Regions from separate parts of the Undibacterium sp. YM2 genome, predicted to be linked through region 1. Evidence: riboswitches for the same ligand, from Rfam matches in the RefSeq annotation. Region 1 holds a riboswitch; the other holds the start of a gene.
The links. Region 1 has a riboswitch for cobalamin ahead of UNDYM_RS18775 (CoA-acylating methylmalonate-semialdehyde dehydrogenase). Riboswitches for the same ligand answer to the same signal wherever they lie in the genome.
Positions count from the first base shown of each region.

Region 2: it holds a riboswitch for cobalamin, as region 1 does, so the genes downstream of both, UNDYM_RS09170 (TonB-dependent receptor domain-containing protein) here and UNDYM_RS18775 (CoA-acylating methylmalonate-semialdehyde dehydrogenase) in region 1, are expected to answer to the same signal.

Region 1 is NZ_AP018441.1:4,181,147-4,189,072, forward strand. It holds gene fdhF (formate dehydrogenase subunit alpha) at 1-45, shown strand, start outside; gene UNDYM_RS18760 (hypothetical protein) at 143-970, opposite strand; gene UNDYM_RS18765 (putative quinol monooxygenase) at 1,058-1,366, opposite strand; gene UNDYM_RS18770 (hypothetical protein) at 1,429-1,911, opposite strand; cobalamin riboswitch at 2,114-2,352, shown strand; gene UNDYM_RS18775 (CoA-acylating methylmalonate-semialdehyde dehydrogenase) at 2,634-4,145, shown strand; gene UNDYM_RS18780 (acyl-CoA dehydrogenase family protein) at 4,156-5,316, shown strand; gene UNDYM_RS18785 (enoyl-CoA hydratase) at 5,313-6,104, shown strand; gene UNDYM_RS18790 (enoyl-CoA hydratase/isomerase family protein) at 6,101-7,288, shown strand; gene mmsB (3-hydroxyisobutyrate dehydrogenase) at 7,481-7,926, shown strand, end outside.
Region 2 is NZ_AP018441.1:2,040,538-2,048,463, reverse strand. It holds gene UNDYM_RS09180 (ABC transporter ATP-binding protein) at 1-766, opposite strand, end outside; partial or broken gene UNDYM_RS09175 (FecCD family ABC transporter permease) at 766-1,823, opposite strand; gene UNDYM_RS09170 (TonB-dependent receptor domain-containing protein) at 1,961-3,715, opposite strand; cobalamin riboswitch at 4,000-4,238, opposite strand; gene UNDYM_RS09165 (PilZ domain-containing protein) at 4,343-4,687, opposite strand; gene UNDYM_RS09160 (histidine phosphatase family protein) at 4,744-5,292, opposite strand; gene UNDYM_RS09155 (adenosylcobinamide-GDP ribazoletransferase) at 5,294-6,061, opposite strand; gene cobT (nicotinate-nucleotide--dimethylbenzimidazole phosphoribosyltransferase) at 6,102-7,139, opposite strand; gene UNDYM_RS09145 (diacylglycerol kinase) at 7,165-7,563, opposite strand; gene UNDYM_RS09140 (IclR family transcriptional regulator) at 7,816-7,926, shown strand, end outside.

The DNA of each region.
Region 1 (7,926 bases):
AAAGTCACGGCGGTGAGAGTGATGGGTTTGGGAGATAAATATTGAAATTTTTATTAGGGAATTTTTTACCCTTTGACGATGTATCTTAAATTATCGCGACTACAGAAAATACCGGATCACGATGCCTGATACGCCGCGCTAACTAGTCCAGCTTTGCGACTTCGTCTTCACTGTTCAAGCCAAATGACACCAGGCGGTCTATACGGTCAGGGTGATGTTTTTTCAAATAATCAATATTCCCATATCCTTCTGGTGCAGAGATATTCTGGATATTCATTTTATTCATTACACCGACTGTTGCAACCCATACCCGTTTGTAAAAGACAGGTTCATGCCCTAGCCTGGTTATATACTCATTGACATTTATTTTCTTGAAAAACTGCCGCTGTTCAGACAATAATTGATTGGAACCCTCGTACCGCAATTTATCACTATCCAAATACGCTATTTGCTCCGTGGACGCTTTCCCAGCTAAAGAAAGCGCCAAATAGTCCTCATACTTCTTATTCATTTCCCTGATAGTCCATTGCTCCGCACTACCATGCCAGATAACCAATGCGGAAGGCCTGATTATTTTTGTTTTTGCTGCGGTAAATACATAGTTTGCGCATGCAGACATGCACAAACTAGGCACTTCGACCTCAATCTGATTGTCGTATACCCAATGTCCAAAAATGATGCCGAAGTGAGCATCTCCTCCCTGGGAATTAATGTATAGACGCTCTATTTTTTTGTCCGCCGCAGCAGAAATAAAGTCATTGACCGTTTCATCTATGACTCCCAAATAAAGACCTACATTACCTAAAAAATAGAATTTTGCAGGCACCTCGTTTTTTTTCGATTTAGATTCATCAGCCATTGCACTAAATGATAATGCTGCCATTACCAGCGCAACCGCGACCTGTTTATATACCTTCATGCACATGGAATTCAAATTAATTTTGTTTAATAAGTCTGTTTGGCGTCTCAACACTTCTCTCCTGCAGGAAGGCGATATTTCATCTTAAAGTACAGATTAAAATTATGAGCTCTAGCTATGTTAATACGATCGTCAAAATCAGGAAGTCTTCACCCACATCGGCGTCAACGCCGTCACCTGCGGCGGGCCAGATAACAAAGGTTCGACATCGACCAGATAAGCAGCATAACTGGCTGTCTGCAAAAATGCCTGTGAGGCTTCTGCGCTGCTGTATTGCTGAAACGCACAGATCACGTCCGGATCAGCATTGTCAAAGCAATAGAAATAGGCCAGGTGGCCAGGATTAGCTGCAACAGCCGGGGCCATATGTTTTTCCCAGACAGCGCGCACTTCGTCGCGTTTTCCTGGCTGGGTTTTGTGTTTAATGATGACGGCAAAAGTGTTCATAGAGCTTTCAGTCCTGTGTTTGCATTAATTGTTTATATAAGGTACTCGCTAAAACTGTTGTGCTAAACCTCAGCAAGGACCACATATTTTCTAAATTCATTTTTCAGTGCCAATACATGAGCTGCAAATTGCGCTTCAGTATAGTTAACTTCATCCAGCCATTGCCAGTAGCTGACAGTCAACTCTCCATCATCAATGCCTATTGCAACATCAGGATTTTCGAGATCAAAGACCTGCACAGCACATAATCTCAACCGGGGCATGCGCCGCTGAAGAGTTAGTAACGATGCCTTAGCAATTTTTCTGGCACAGACATCAAACGAGTTGTCTTGCCCATCAATTTCAACTATTTTTTCACTAACGATGACGATTTCCCCACCCTCTTCTTTTGCTCTTTCAAAGTAGTGCAAGAGCAGGTTTGTTTGTGCTGTTTTCTTGTGTGCCAACGTAAGCGACTTCAGTATCTGGGCAAGCGCGGCAATGATTTTTTCATGATCATCACTGGCAGCCAAAGTGAGGAGAGTTGCTGTATTTCTCAATCTCATAAAAAATCCTTTTTTAGTCACAAAGACCTGATCAACCTGATTTTAAGTAAAATTTTTATTTTGCTTCAGGAGAATCGGGCGCAAGTAAAAAAGCGGCTTTATTCAGGCATCAAAGTAATCAATATCAAAATAGCAAAACCCATTTTAACTTCACCCTGAATTTTTTTCACCAATTAACGTTTACGTTAACGTCAATTCTTGTGCTATTCTAAAAATAACAGGTGCACGGCCCAATCTCTTGGGCTGTGTTAAACGGGAAAGTGGTCGTCCTGATCGCTGTCACTAGCAAGTGACAGTAGGTATCAAGACCCAAGCCCCTGCTGCCTCCGCAACGGTAAGCGAGTGCGGTTACATCATCCACGCCACTGGTCAGGCCTGACTGGGAAGGCGATGTAACAAGACTTGCGAGCCCGGATACCGGCCTGTTGATCGCTGAGAAAAACATTGCGGAAGGCGGTGTTTGGGATATGGCATGGCACGCCTGATGGTGGGCGGGTGCTTGTCTTCAATACTGTTCTTTCACTGTTTTTCCAAGGTCTGGTCACGTACGGAAGGTGCGTGGCGGGTGTGCGTCCACATGGCGTATGCCCATGGTCAGGATGGTTGCTGCGGCAGATTTCTGCAGGTGGCGGCTGTCTTGTTTTCAGGCATCAGTGCGGCTGTTGTTGCGGGCGTGGCCCGCCGTCTGTCCGTGCGCAATCAGGAAAGTACAGGAAATCATCATGGCAACTCTTACCCAGGTTCCCAACGTCAAACTGCTCATCAACGGCGAACTGATAGACTCCAAATCCACGCAATGGCGCAATGTGATCAACCCGGCCACGCAACAGGTGCTGGCCCATGTGCCATTTGCCACGCCAGAAGAAATGCAGGCGGCAGTCGATGCTGCCAAGGCCGCTTTCAAGACCTGGCGCAAGACGGCGATAGGCACACGTGCCCGCATCTTCCTCAAATACCAGCAACTGATACGTGAAAACATGGCCGAGCTGGCCGCATTGCTGACAGCTGAACAGGGCAAGACCCTGGCTGATGCTGAAGGCGATATCTTCCGTGGCCTGGAAGTGGTTGAACATGCTGCCAATATCGGTAACCTGCAAATGGGCGAAATCGCCAACAACGTCGCCAGCGGCGTTGATACCTATACCCTGAACCAGCCGCTCGGTGTGTGTGCTGGCATTACCCCTTTCAACTTCCCGGCCATGATACCGCTGTGGATGTTTCCTATGGCGATTGCCTGTGGCAATACCTTCATCCTGAAACCATCTGAGCAAGACCCCATGGTCACCATGCGCCTGGCGGAGTTGGCGATGCAGGCTGGCATACCACCTGGCGTGCTGAATGTGGTGCATGGTGGTGAAGACGTCGTCAATGCGATTTGCGACCACCCTGATATCAAGGCCGTGTCCTTCGTAGGCTCCACCCGCGTAGGCACACATGTATATAACCGTGCGACACTGGCGGGCAAACGTGCACAGTGCATGATGGGTGCCAAGAACCACGCCATCGTCCTGCCAGATGCAAATAAAGAACAAACCCTGAACAACCTCGCCGGTGCTGCGTTTGGTGCGGCTGGCCAGCGTTGCATGGCATTGTCCGTGGTGATACTGGTTGGCGAAGCCAATCAATGGGTGCCAGACTTGCTGGACCGAGCACGCAGCCTCAAGATCAATGCGGGTGCTGAAGCCAATACAGACATAGGCCCGGTCATTTCATGCACCGCCAAAGAACGCGTAGAAAGCCTGATCGCCCAGGGTATTGCAGAAGGCGCGACACTGGTGCTGGATGGCCGCGCACCGCAAGTGCCTGGCTATGAGCATGGCAACTTCGTTGGCCCTACGGTCTTCACCGGTGTGAAGCCCGGCATGCGTGTGTATGAAGAAGAAATCTTTGGACCTGTATTGTGCATCATGCAGGCAGATACTCTGGCTGACGCTATCGCCATCATCAATGCCAACCCTAACGGCAATGGCACGGCATTATTCACCCAGTCTGGCGCTGCGGCTCGCACTTTTGAAGAAGATATCGATGTAGGCCAGATCGGCATCAACGTGCCTATCCCTGTGCCTGTGCCGCTGTTTTCTTTCACAGGTTCACGCGCATCCAAACTTGGTGACCTGGGACCTTATGGTAAACAGGTCATACAGTTCTACACCCAGACCAAGACCATTACGGCACGCTGGTTTGATGACAGCGTCAGCGCTGGCAAGGTGAATACGACGATTTCGTTGAAATAGGGAAATCGCCATGGACTTCGATCTTAGTGAAGACCAGCGCGCCTACCAACAATCTGCCCGCAGCTTTGCCGCCCATGAAATGGCGGCACAGGCGGCGCATTGGGATGCCAATGCCCACTTCCCCCTGGACGTGATTGCTCACGCCGGGGAGTTGGGCTTTTGCGGCCTGTATGTGCCAGAAGAACTGGGCGGGCTGGGTTTAACGCGGCTGGATGCGGCAATCGTGTTTGAAGAACTGGCACGCGCCTGCCCTTCGACCACGGCTTACATCACTATCCACAACATGGCAAGCTGGATGATTGCCCACTGGGCCACGCCAGAAGTGCAGCAGGAGTGGGTACCCAGACTGGCGGCGGGCAAAAAGCTGGCCTCTTACTGCCTGACCGAGGCGGGCGCAGGTTCTGACGCGGCCTCGCTACGCACTACCGCCATACTTGACGGTGACAGCTACGTGCTCAACGGCAGCAAGGCCTTCATCTCTGGTGCAGGCGCCACCAATATGCTGGTGGTGATGGCACGCAGCGGCGGTGATGGTGCGGGTGGCATATCAGCCTTTGCGGTACCGGCAGACTTGCCGGGCATCAGCTATGGCAAAAAAGAAGACAAGATGGGCTGGAACAGCCAGCCCACCCGTACCGTGAATTTTGACCAGGTGCGCGTGCCGCACAATCATTTGCTCGGTGAAGAAGGCATGGGCTTCCGTATTGCCATGCGCGGGCTCGATGGCGGCCGCATCAATATCGCCACCTGCTCCATCGGTGCAGCGCAATCTGCCCTGAACAGTGCGCACAACTACATGAATGAACGCATGCAGTTCCAGAAAAAACTGGCCGATTTTCAGGTGCTGCAATTCAAGCTCGCTGACATGCAAACCGAGCTGGTCGCCGCCCGCCAGATGGTGCGTCTGGCTGCCAGCAAGCTCGACAGCAAGGCCGCCAATGCCTCTGTCTATTGCGCCATGGCCAAGCGCCTGGCGACCGACACCGGCTTTACCGTCTGCAATGAGGCGCTGCAAATCCACGGCGGTTATGGCTATATACGCGAATATCCGCTGGAGCGTTTCCTGCGCGATGTCAGGGTGCACCAGATACTCGAAGGCACGAATGAAATCATGCGCGTCATCGTCGCCCGCCACATGCTGAGTCAAGACACTACCGAGGAGTTTTTATGAGCAAGTATGCCAACTACACCAACCTGCAATGCGAAATCATAGGCCACACCGCCCTGGTCACCATTGCCAATCCGCCCGCCAATACCTGGACATCAGCGGGTTTGCAGGCATTGACGCAACTGGTCAATGACTTGAATGCCGATGCTGATATCTACAGCCTCGTCATCACAGGCTCAGGCCAGAAGTTCTTTTCAGCAGGCGCAGATTTAAAATTATTTGCCGATGGCGACAAGGCCGTGGCGCTGGACATGGCGCGCCGCTTTGGTGAAGCCTTTGAAACCCTGAGCCGCTTCCGTGGTGTATCGATTGCTGCCATCAATGGCTATGCCATGGGCGGTGGTCTTGAATGTGCCTTGGCCTGCGATTTGCGCATTGCCGAGACCCAGGCGCAACTGGCCCTGCCAGAAGCCGCAGTCGGTTTGCTGCCCTGCGCTGGCGGCACGCAAAATCTGGCCTGGCTGGTCGGTGAAGGCTGGGCCAAGCGCCTGATCTTGTGTGGTGAACGTGTCGATGCTGCTACTGCCCTGCGCATAGGTCTGGTAGAAGAAGTGGTCGCCACCGGCGGCGCACTGGAACACGCACTTGCGCTGGCCAAACAGGTAGGCAAGCAAAGCCCCAGCAGCGTCAAGGCATGCAAACAACTGATACAAGGCGCACGCCAGCAACCAATGAACACCGTGCTGCCACAAGAACGCGAAGCCTTCCTGGCCCTGTTTGATACCGCCGATCAAAAAGAAGGCGTTACTGCCTTTTTGGAAAAACGTCCACCCGTGTGGAGGAATGCATGAGCGACGCTCCAGTCCTGTTCCAAACCCTGCCTGCCGCCAATGGCATGCAACTAGGCGTGGCCACCCTCAATTCAGAAAAAACCCTGAATGCCCTGTCCAAAGAGATGGTGCATTTACTGGGCAAGCAATTGCATGCCTGGGATGAAGATGACAGCATCGCCATGGTGGTCTTGCAGGCCGCTGGCGAGAAAGCATTTTGCGCAGGTGGTGATTTGCAAAACCTGTACGCCAGCATGCGTGAGCATCATGCCTCCGATAAAAAAGACGACTTGCTGGGCAATGCCTATGCGCTGGATTTTTTTGAGCAGGAATACCGTCTCGACTACCAGATCCATACTTTCCGCAAACCCATCTTATGCTGGGGCCATGGCATCGTCATGGGTGGCGGCATAGGCTTGATGGCCGGTGCCAGCCACCGCGTCGTCACAGAAAAATCCCGTCTCGCCATGCCTGAGATTGCGATTGGTCTCTTCCCCGATGTAGGCGGCACCTGGTTCTTGAACCGCATGCCGGGCAAGCTGGGCTTGTTCCTGGCCCTGACGGGTGCCAACATCAATGCCAGCGACGCCGTATTTGTGAAGCTGGCCGACCTGCAATTGCCACATGAGAGCAAGGCAGAACTGCTGGCCCGCCTGCAAGCCTGCGAATGGAGCAGACAAGCAGAAAACAATCATCTGCGCCTGAGTCATGTCCTGCATGAACAACAACGCAATGCCAATGTGGTCATCAGCGCTGGGCCTTTGCGCCAGCATTTCGATCTCATCAATCAACTGTGCAGCGCTGCTGACCTGGGCACTATCATCGGCAATATCTGCCAGCTTGATGCAAGCGTAGTCAACGATGATATTTGGCTGCAAAAAGCCGTCACCAGCCTGCAAAAAGGCAGCCCGACATCCGCCTGGCTGGCGCATGCTCTGCAAGAACGCGGCAAACATTTGTCGCTGGCAGAAATCTTCCGCATGGAACTGGTGGCAGCACTCGCCTGCGCGCAGGGCCATGATTTTGCAGAAGGGATACGGGCCTTGATTGTGGATAAAGATCAAAAGCCGCAATGGTTGCCGGGTAGTTTGGATGCATTGCAGCCGCGAGATGGCGAGCGATATTTTGCGCGTCTTTGGGCGGCAGAGCAGCATCCATTGCGGGATTTAGGTGTGGGTGAAAATATGCAAAAAAGAGCTGCGTAAGTATCAAGCCGTATTCCGTAGGTTGGGCTACGCTTCATCAGCCCAACACTCGGCCTTGCAATAACGTACGTCGTTTTTCAACCGCACAGTGTTGGGCTGGTAAACCCTAGCCCAACCTACGATCGGCCCAACATGCGCGACACGGACGCCCAACACGCTAAACAAAGAACACGTAAAACCAGGAGATAAACCATGTCAAACCAATCCAAAATCGCTTTCATCGGCCTCGGCAACATGGGCGCGCCCATGGCCCTTAACCTGCTCAAGGCAGGCTACCCACTCACCGTCTTCGACCTCTCCCCTGTCGCCCTGATAACGCTGACAGATGCCGGCGCACTGGCCGCAAGCAACGCAAAGCAAGCCATAGAAGGCGCAGACATCGTCATCAGCATGCTGCCCGCCAGCCGCCATGTAGAAAGCCTCTACCTCGGCGATGACGGCATACTCCCCCACATCGCCAGCGGCGCAATGATCATAGACTGCAGCACCATTGCCCCGCAATCTGCAAAAAAGGTCGCGCAAGCCGCAACCGCGCGTGGGCTGGCAATGGTAGATGCCCCGGTATCGGGCGGCACAGCAGGCGCAGCGGCAGGCACGCTGACCTTCATAGTCGGTGGCAGCACAGACGACCTCGAACG
Region 2 (7,926 bases), 2.1 Mb from region 1:
TCGGCAAGAATATGGTTTGCCCGCCATGTGTGAAGCGTTCTATTGGGTGTCCCAGGCAGAGACTGAGCTGGGATGCACTGAATATGTCATCTGCTGGCCCGGCTTGCCAGCTACCATCACCCATCAGAAACAGGGCATGAGTGGCAATACGATAAGCCATATTGAGGTCATGACTGACCATGACGACAGCCTTGTTTTGTTGTGCGTCTGCTTTACTGCACAAGCTGGCAAACAATTGCATGACGCTGACCTGGTGTCCAAGATCAAGCGCACTCGCCGGCTCATCCAGCAACATCCACTTCGCATCCTGGGCGAGCAAGGCAGCAATCGCAACGCGCTGTCTTTCACCACCAGACAGGCTGCGCACATCACGGTCTGCCATGTCGGCGACATCCATTTCACGCAGGGAAGCCATGGCAAGATCCATGTCGTCATTGTTTTCCCAGTAATGCGAATTCTGGTAGGGATGACGGGCACTGAGTACAGTATCCAGCGCAGAATAGCCAAAGGCATCTACCCTGCCCTGCGGCAAGAAAGAACGCTCACGGGCAAGGGCCGTCAATGCCCAGTCTTGCAAAGGTTTATCACGCAAATAGACCTGGCCACTTTCTATGGGACGCAGGCCAGCAAGCGTGCGCAGCAAGGTACTTTTACCAGCGCCATTGCGGCCTATGATGCACCAGCATTCACCTGGCTGTATTTGCCAGTTGAGGTCACGCACCAGCACGCGCTTGCCTACCGATAAATTCAGGTTGCGGATATCCATCAACGCCTCCGCAACTGATGCAATTGCAGCAGGAACATGGGTACACCTACCAGGGCTGTAATGACGCCGACCGGCAACTGCTGTGGCGCGACCACGGTACGGGCCACTGTATCTGCCAGCACCAGGAAACAGCCACCAGCCAGGGTCGCAGCAGGTGCCAGCAATCGGTGATCCGGCCCCAGGCAAAGCGGCAGATATGCGGCATGATGAGGCCAACAAAACCTATGCTACCCGCATTACTGACGGCACTTGCAGTCAGCAAGGCCGAACATAAAAACAGCAGTTGTCGCAGACGACCAATATTGACACCTAGGGTGCTGGCATTGTCGGCATACATGGCTGCGACATTGATGGAACGCGCATTGCGCATGACGAACAGCAAGATGGCGCCAAGTATCAACCAGGGCACATAGCGTGACTGAGTATTCGACAGATCACCTATCATCCAGAACACCATGCCGCGCAAGCGGCTGTCTGGAGCAATCGACAGCATGAGGGTAATGATGGCACCGCAACCGGTAGCGACGATGACACCCGTCAGCAGCAAGACAGGTGCACTACCATCGGTACTACCCGCACCGCGCAGGTCGCGGTAAGCCAGGCCGAACAATAACAGCGCCACCGTAATTGCACCGGCAAAGGCCGCCACATCGACCAACCAGAATGCACCGAAAAACAAGATGGTTGCCAGCGCACCGACAGATGCACCACCGGATATGCCGAGTACATAAGGGTCAGCCAGTGGGTTGCGCAATAGCGCCTGCATCATGACGCCAGCCAGTGCCAGCGTAGCACCAGTCACAAAACCGGTCAGCGCACGGCCCAGGCGTAAATCCAGCAGACTGCCGGGCAAGGTCGTTGGCGGGCCACGCAGCAATTCCAGCAAGGCTTGCCATAATTCAGCAAAGCTCAGAGACACTGAACCGCAGACGCAGGCAATCAATATGCTGCCTACAGCGGCAGCAAATAAAATAGGGAGAACCAGACCGGCACGTTGAGCGACCGCCATCCTGGGGGATTGCTTGCGCTGTCGTGCAGAAAAAAAAGACGCTATCATTAGTCTGGTCCAAAGGTAAAACAGGTTTTGATGTGCAGCATCTTTTAAAAACCAGACCTGCACATCAGCTTATCAGCTTGCTGATGTGATGGGCGATGCAGCCATATCTGCCACATCGCATCACATCAATGCCAGACTTATTTAAAGCCGTAGTTCACGCCGACAAATACATTGGAACCAGCTGTTGCATAACCTTTTGCCAGTTCATAGTCCTTGTTCAGGGCATTATTCCAGCGTGCCAGCACCGTTGTATTTTTTGCGATTTCATAGCTTGCATACAGGTTCAGCAACTGATAGGAAGCAAGAGTTCTGCTGTTAGCGGCATCATCAAAACGCTCTCCAGAGAAGATTGTTTCCACACCAATTTTTGCGCTAGGCAAAGCATATTCTGCGGCAAAAGTACCATGCTGTTTGGAGCGGCGTGCCAGGCGTTTGCCTGTCGTGTCATCTTTAGGATTCTGGAAGTCAATGGAACCACGCAATGTCAAGTCAGCAAAGCGTGTACTACCACCTATACTCAAGCCAGACAATGTCGCTTTATTGACGTTGCGCGCGCAACCAAAAGTATAACCTGCTGGACAATCTGCAGAACCGGCAGAAATCAACAGATCAGTTGCCTTGTTTTGATAGTACACCGCACTTAACTGAGTATCACCTTGCTCAAAATACGCACCGATTTCTGCATTCTTTGCTTTTTCCGGTTTGTTGGTGGCAACACCATAATTAGGGTAATACAGTTCATTGAAAGTAGGCGCTCTGAAGCTGGTGCCATAGCTGGCATTGACGCGCAGAGCATCAGTGAAACGATAGCCGTAAGCTATGCTGCCAGTCGTATTGGAGCCGTATTGCGAACTGCGGTCATTACGTATGCTGGCACTGGCCAGATGAGCGTCTTGCTTGAACACATAAGATGCAGCAAAAGAGTTAGTCGTCCGCTTGCCATTCAGAGCCAAAGTAGGTGTATCGACGTTTTCTTCCCTTGTTTCTGCAATAACTTGCAATGTGTCTTTACCGATGCGAATGTCATTTTGGAAGCTCAGACTATCCTGCACCGTGCTAATCTGGCTGTAGCTATACTTTGTGCTGGTAACAGATTCTGTTGCCCCTTTGTCAGTAGCTTTGGCTAATTGCAGAGAAGCTGTCCAATTATCAGTAACCTTGCCACGACCAAATACGGCAATAGTTTCCAATGTCGAAATTGAACGGTCTTCACGATTTAAGCCGGAATCATATTGTGCATTATTACGGCTGTGCAAAATACTCACGCCTAGTTCATAACCCTTGCTAAGTTCCCACACCAGACGGCCATTAAAACTATCCAGCTTGTAGCCGTCTTTGTCAGGGTTATAGCCAAAATCCGCTGTTGGCTTGGTTGCAGAAAAACCATCGCTCTCTTCGTGGCCAGCATTCAGGCTGAGACTGAGATTATTAGCCACAGAACCAAAGATACCCGCCTGCAATTTACGAGTGCCATAGCTACCCAAACCAGTCGACACGGTAGGACTGATAACACCAGTACCCTTTTTAGTGAATATCTGTATTACACCACCCATGGCATCAGCACCATACAGGCTGGACAAGGGGCCATACACGACTTCAATACGGTCGATCTGTGACAATGGGATGGAAGACCAGGTGGCACCACCGGTAGTGGAAGAACCGATGCGCACGCCATCAATCAACACTACGTTTTGCGCATTGTTGCCACCGCGCATGAAGACGGAAGCAGTCGTACCAGGGCCACCGTTGCGGGCGATTTCTATGCCGCGCTGTTGCTGCAGCAGATCAACGACAGAAGCAGCGCCGGATTTGGCGATGTCCTCAGCAGTGATGACGACGTTATCTGCGAGCACGTCTTTGGCGGCTTGTGTCTGGCGACCAGCGGTAATCACAACGCTGGAAGCCGCGCCTACAGCAGTGGTTTGGGCAAAAGCGATAGTGGATGGAATGCAGCGGCAATAGCCAGGCTGAGGGCGAGCGGTTTGAATACAGATGTCATGATATTTCAGAAAAAATGGAGCAAGTCGCCAACGTCCCCGCAGGCTACTTTGAACAAAGCAATAAGGACACTGGCGTCAGCTACAGGGCCATACAGGCAGCCTGCACTGTCAGGATTTCGCACCCCACCATAACAAGGCAATGAATGCGTTTCTGTTTCACGAAACTTCCCCGTCCGTATTGCTTCACTTATTCTGGCCGGTATCCGGGCTGACAAGTATCCACCATCTGACCTTCCCATGCACATAGCACAGTGGTATTGGAAAATGGCTGGCTGCGTGTGAACGACATAAGTCTTCTGAATTCGCAGCAACTTGTACACCGTTGCGGGGCAGCACACTTTTGCAAGAGCTTAGTGTTTCCCGTTTAACCGCAGACATGAATATATCCGCGAGCACCAAAACCCCGCCATTCTATAGACAGATGGGGTAGCCGCAAGTTTGAAAGGCTTAAAAACTGATGCAGCTCAGTTTATTAACTTATTGAAAACAAAGCAGATTTGCCTCGATAAGAGCAAGAATTCAACCCAGATGGGCAGTCTTGGATATCCAGGCAGTCACCAGTTCAGTATGCAATTGCGACATTTCTGAGAGCTGTATGCCTACATGATAAACCTCGCCACTGAGGATGGCATGCCTGACTGTGCCTTTGCAACTGACCTTGTAAATCTGGGATTCCTGAAAGATGCCGGGGATTTCTATCAACATGGGGTAACTGCGTTGTGGCATCAGGTTTTCAGTCGTATGCAGGAGCACACCCTCGGCCGAGATATTGACCAACTTGGCGAGAACCAGTTTACCGTCAGGCAATTTAACACCTGCGCGCCAAGTCACGGTAATACGCGGGGATCTCCTGAGTTCTATCATGCGATGACCATGGGAAACATGGATTTCTTGTCAGTCTTGCGTAAATACTATCTGTATTAAGCATGAAATACCAGTATTTCCTGATATTCACCAAAGGCAAGACTGCGGTTTTGTGCGCAGACCAGCTCTGCCAGCTCCTCTGCCCCCATACCTGCCCGCCAGGCCAGCAACATGCGCATGACACCGCCGTGGGTAATGACGATGACCTCCGGCAAGGCCAGTGCACGCATATCATTCAGCCAGTTTATTACGCGTTGCGCCAAGTCTATGGCAGATTCAACACCACCGGGCTTGTAGCTGGCGGGAGATGCAGCCCAGGCATCGATTTCATGTCTTGGAATGGCATCCCAGGCTTGCATTTCCCACGCACCGAAATTCAGTTCTTGCAAACGCTCATCAAATACAGGTTCTGTGTGCAACGAGCTGGCCAGCCTGGCACAACGTTGCAAGGGGCTGGAAAATACTGGCAAACCCGGCTGCAAGCGATTGTATAAATTCTTCACCAATGCAGCACAGTCGGCCTCAAAGACATCAACATCTGTTTGTCCATAGCACAAACCTGCTGCTATCCGCGGTTTGGTATGCCGGAGCAAATGCAGGCGCATATCAGGCCGCCTGAAAAGCCAGCAAACCCAGGTAGATAGCCACTTCTGCCACTTGCTGGGTAGCCCCCAGACAATCACCGGTAAAGCCGCCTATTCTGCGCTGGAACATACGTGCCATGCGCCAGGTCAGCAATAACACCAGGCAAAGGGCCAGCAGCAGCGAATACAATGGAAAAGGAAAGAAGTACAGCAGCGCTAAGCCAGGCAAAAGCACCGTCAGGCAGGCAACGAAAAATTCGCCATTACTCATCTCCTGCGCCAGCGGCTTGGCCTTGCCTTCATGTCGGGCATAAGACATCAGCCAGATCAGGCTGCATGAAGCCAGCCGTGACAAAGGATGTGCGAGCAGCAAGGCAGGTATAACTGTCGAGGCAGGCAAGCTGAAGAGTAAAGTCAGCTTCAGAGTCAGCATCAGTAAAATACCTATGGCACCATAGGCACCGACGCGTGAATCCTTCATGATTTCCAGCACCCGCTCTGGGGTCATGCCGCCACCAAAGCCATCGCAGACATCAGCAAAACCATCTTCATGAAAAGCGCCTGTCAGCAAGATGCCTGCAATAGTAGATAGCACCACTGCCACCACATGCGGCCACAATTGCGCTGCAGCTGCATAGACGCTTGCACACACCGCCCCCACAACCCAGCCTGTTGCCGGGAAATAGCGTGAAGACTGCCGCAACCAGTCAGGCTCAAACCCTACCCAGGCTGGTATGGGGATGCGGGTAAAGAACTGCAGGGCGATGAAGAATAAGCGTAATTGATGCAAGCGAGCTCCTGCAGTATGGGTAATCGCAGTATGGCAATATCTAGTCGCCGCTCTTTTCACTCACCTGCGCAGACGCAAAAGTCGCCATCTGGTTCAGAAAATTGACCGCAGCCTGCAGCATAGGATAAACCAGCGCTGCCCCCGTGCCCTCACCGAGGCGCAAGTCGAGTTGCAGCACAGGTTTGACCTGCAAGGCCTGCAACATTTGGGCATGACCGCTCTCGTCAGACTGGTGTGAAAACACACAGTAATCGAGTATTGCCGGCTGCATCCTGGCTGCCACCAGCAAGGCGCTGGTCACGATAAAACCATCTATCAGCAAGACCATGCGACGCTCTGCCGCTGCCAGCATGGCACCGACCATGGTCGCGATTTCAAAACCGCCAAAAGTAGCCAGCACATCTGCAGGCTCTTCTACATTTGCGTGCAAGGCTACGGCAGCTTCAATGACAACCTGTTTATGGCGTATGCCTTCCGCAGACAAACCTGTGCCTGCACCTACGCAATCCACGACAGGAACACCCGTCAGCTTGTGCATGAGTGCAGCCGCAGCCGTGGTATTGCCTATGCCCATCTCGCCAAATCCCAGCACATTGCCAGACAGGCCCGCCACCAGTTCTGCACCATTTTGCATGGCGGCCTGGCATTGGGCAGCAGTCATTGCCGGTTCTTTGGCAAAATTGTGCGTGCCATTGGCGACTTTCATGCTCAACAGTTTTTCACGCGGGCCAAATTCATGATTGACCCCAGCATCCACCACATGCAGAGCGATGCCATTCTGCCTTGCAAAGACATTGATCGCCGCACCATTCGCCAGGAAATTCTCTACCATCTGCCAGGTCACGTCCTGAGGAAAAGCAGAAATACCCTCAGCCACAACACCATGATCACCAGCAAAGACAACGATGGCCGGCTCACGCAATTCCGGCTGTGTGCTTCGCTGCATCAAACCTATTTGTGCCGCCAGATGCTCAAGACGACCAAGACTGCCCAGAGGCTTGGTCTTGTTGTTGATGGCAGCGGCGAGTTCAGCTTGCAGAGCGGGATTGGTGGTGGCAGCAATATTGAAATTAAGCATGTCTGACGGTCAATAGTAAAAGCAATCAATAGTAAAAACGGTCAAGCAAAATGACTACCCAGGTTGCCAGCGCTATCAACACTGTCAGCAAGACGGCGGCACTGCCAAAGTCCTTGGCATTTTTGGACAAGGTATGGCGCTCCAGCGAGACACGATCTACCACGGCTTCAATCGCTGAATTGATGAGCTCAACCACCAGTATCAAGACCAGCACGGCTATCATCATCAGTTTTTCAAAAGCTGACACTGGCAAAAACAAGGCAATAACAGAGCCACTAACCACCAGCACCAGTTCCTGGCGGAAGGCATGTTCGTTTTTCCAGGCAGAGCGCAAACCATCGATGGAGTACAGAAAGGCCGAAAATATACGGCGCAGGCCACTTTTGCTTTTGAATTCACTGACAGCTTGTTCTTTTTCAGACATTTTTATTCCTTAAACCCACACTTGAACAGTATTGCAGATGAAAGCCAGGTCAGTCAGCCTCCACTCAGGTGGCGAATTTTACAGGACTATAAGTCTGTAACAAGAAGATTTACTTATTGCAAATCAATTTCTTGCATGCTGACAGTGTCAGTGCACATCATCTTGCTGCATATATTGTATTTTGGCGACGAAGCCGTGACGTTCATTTCACATTGTGGTATAACTTATATATTGCAGCGCACCAACCATAATATGAAAAACGATACGCCCGCTTCTGATAAAACATCCATACAGGTCATAGAACGCATGGTGTCCTTGCTGGATGCCCTGTCGCGTTACCAGGACCCGGTCAGCCTCAAGGAA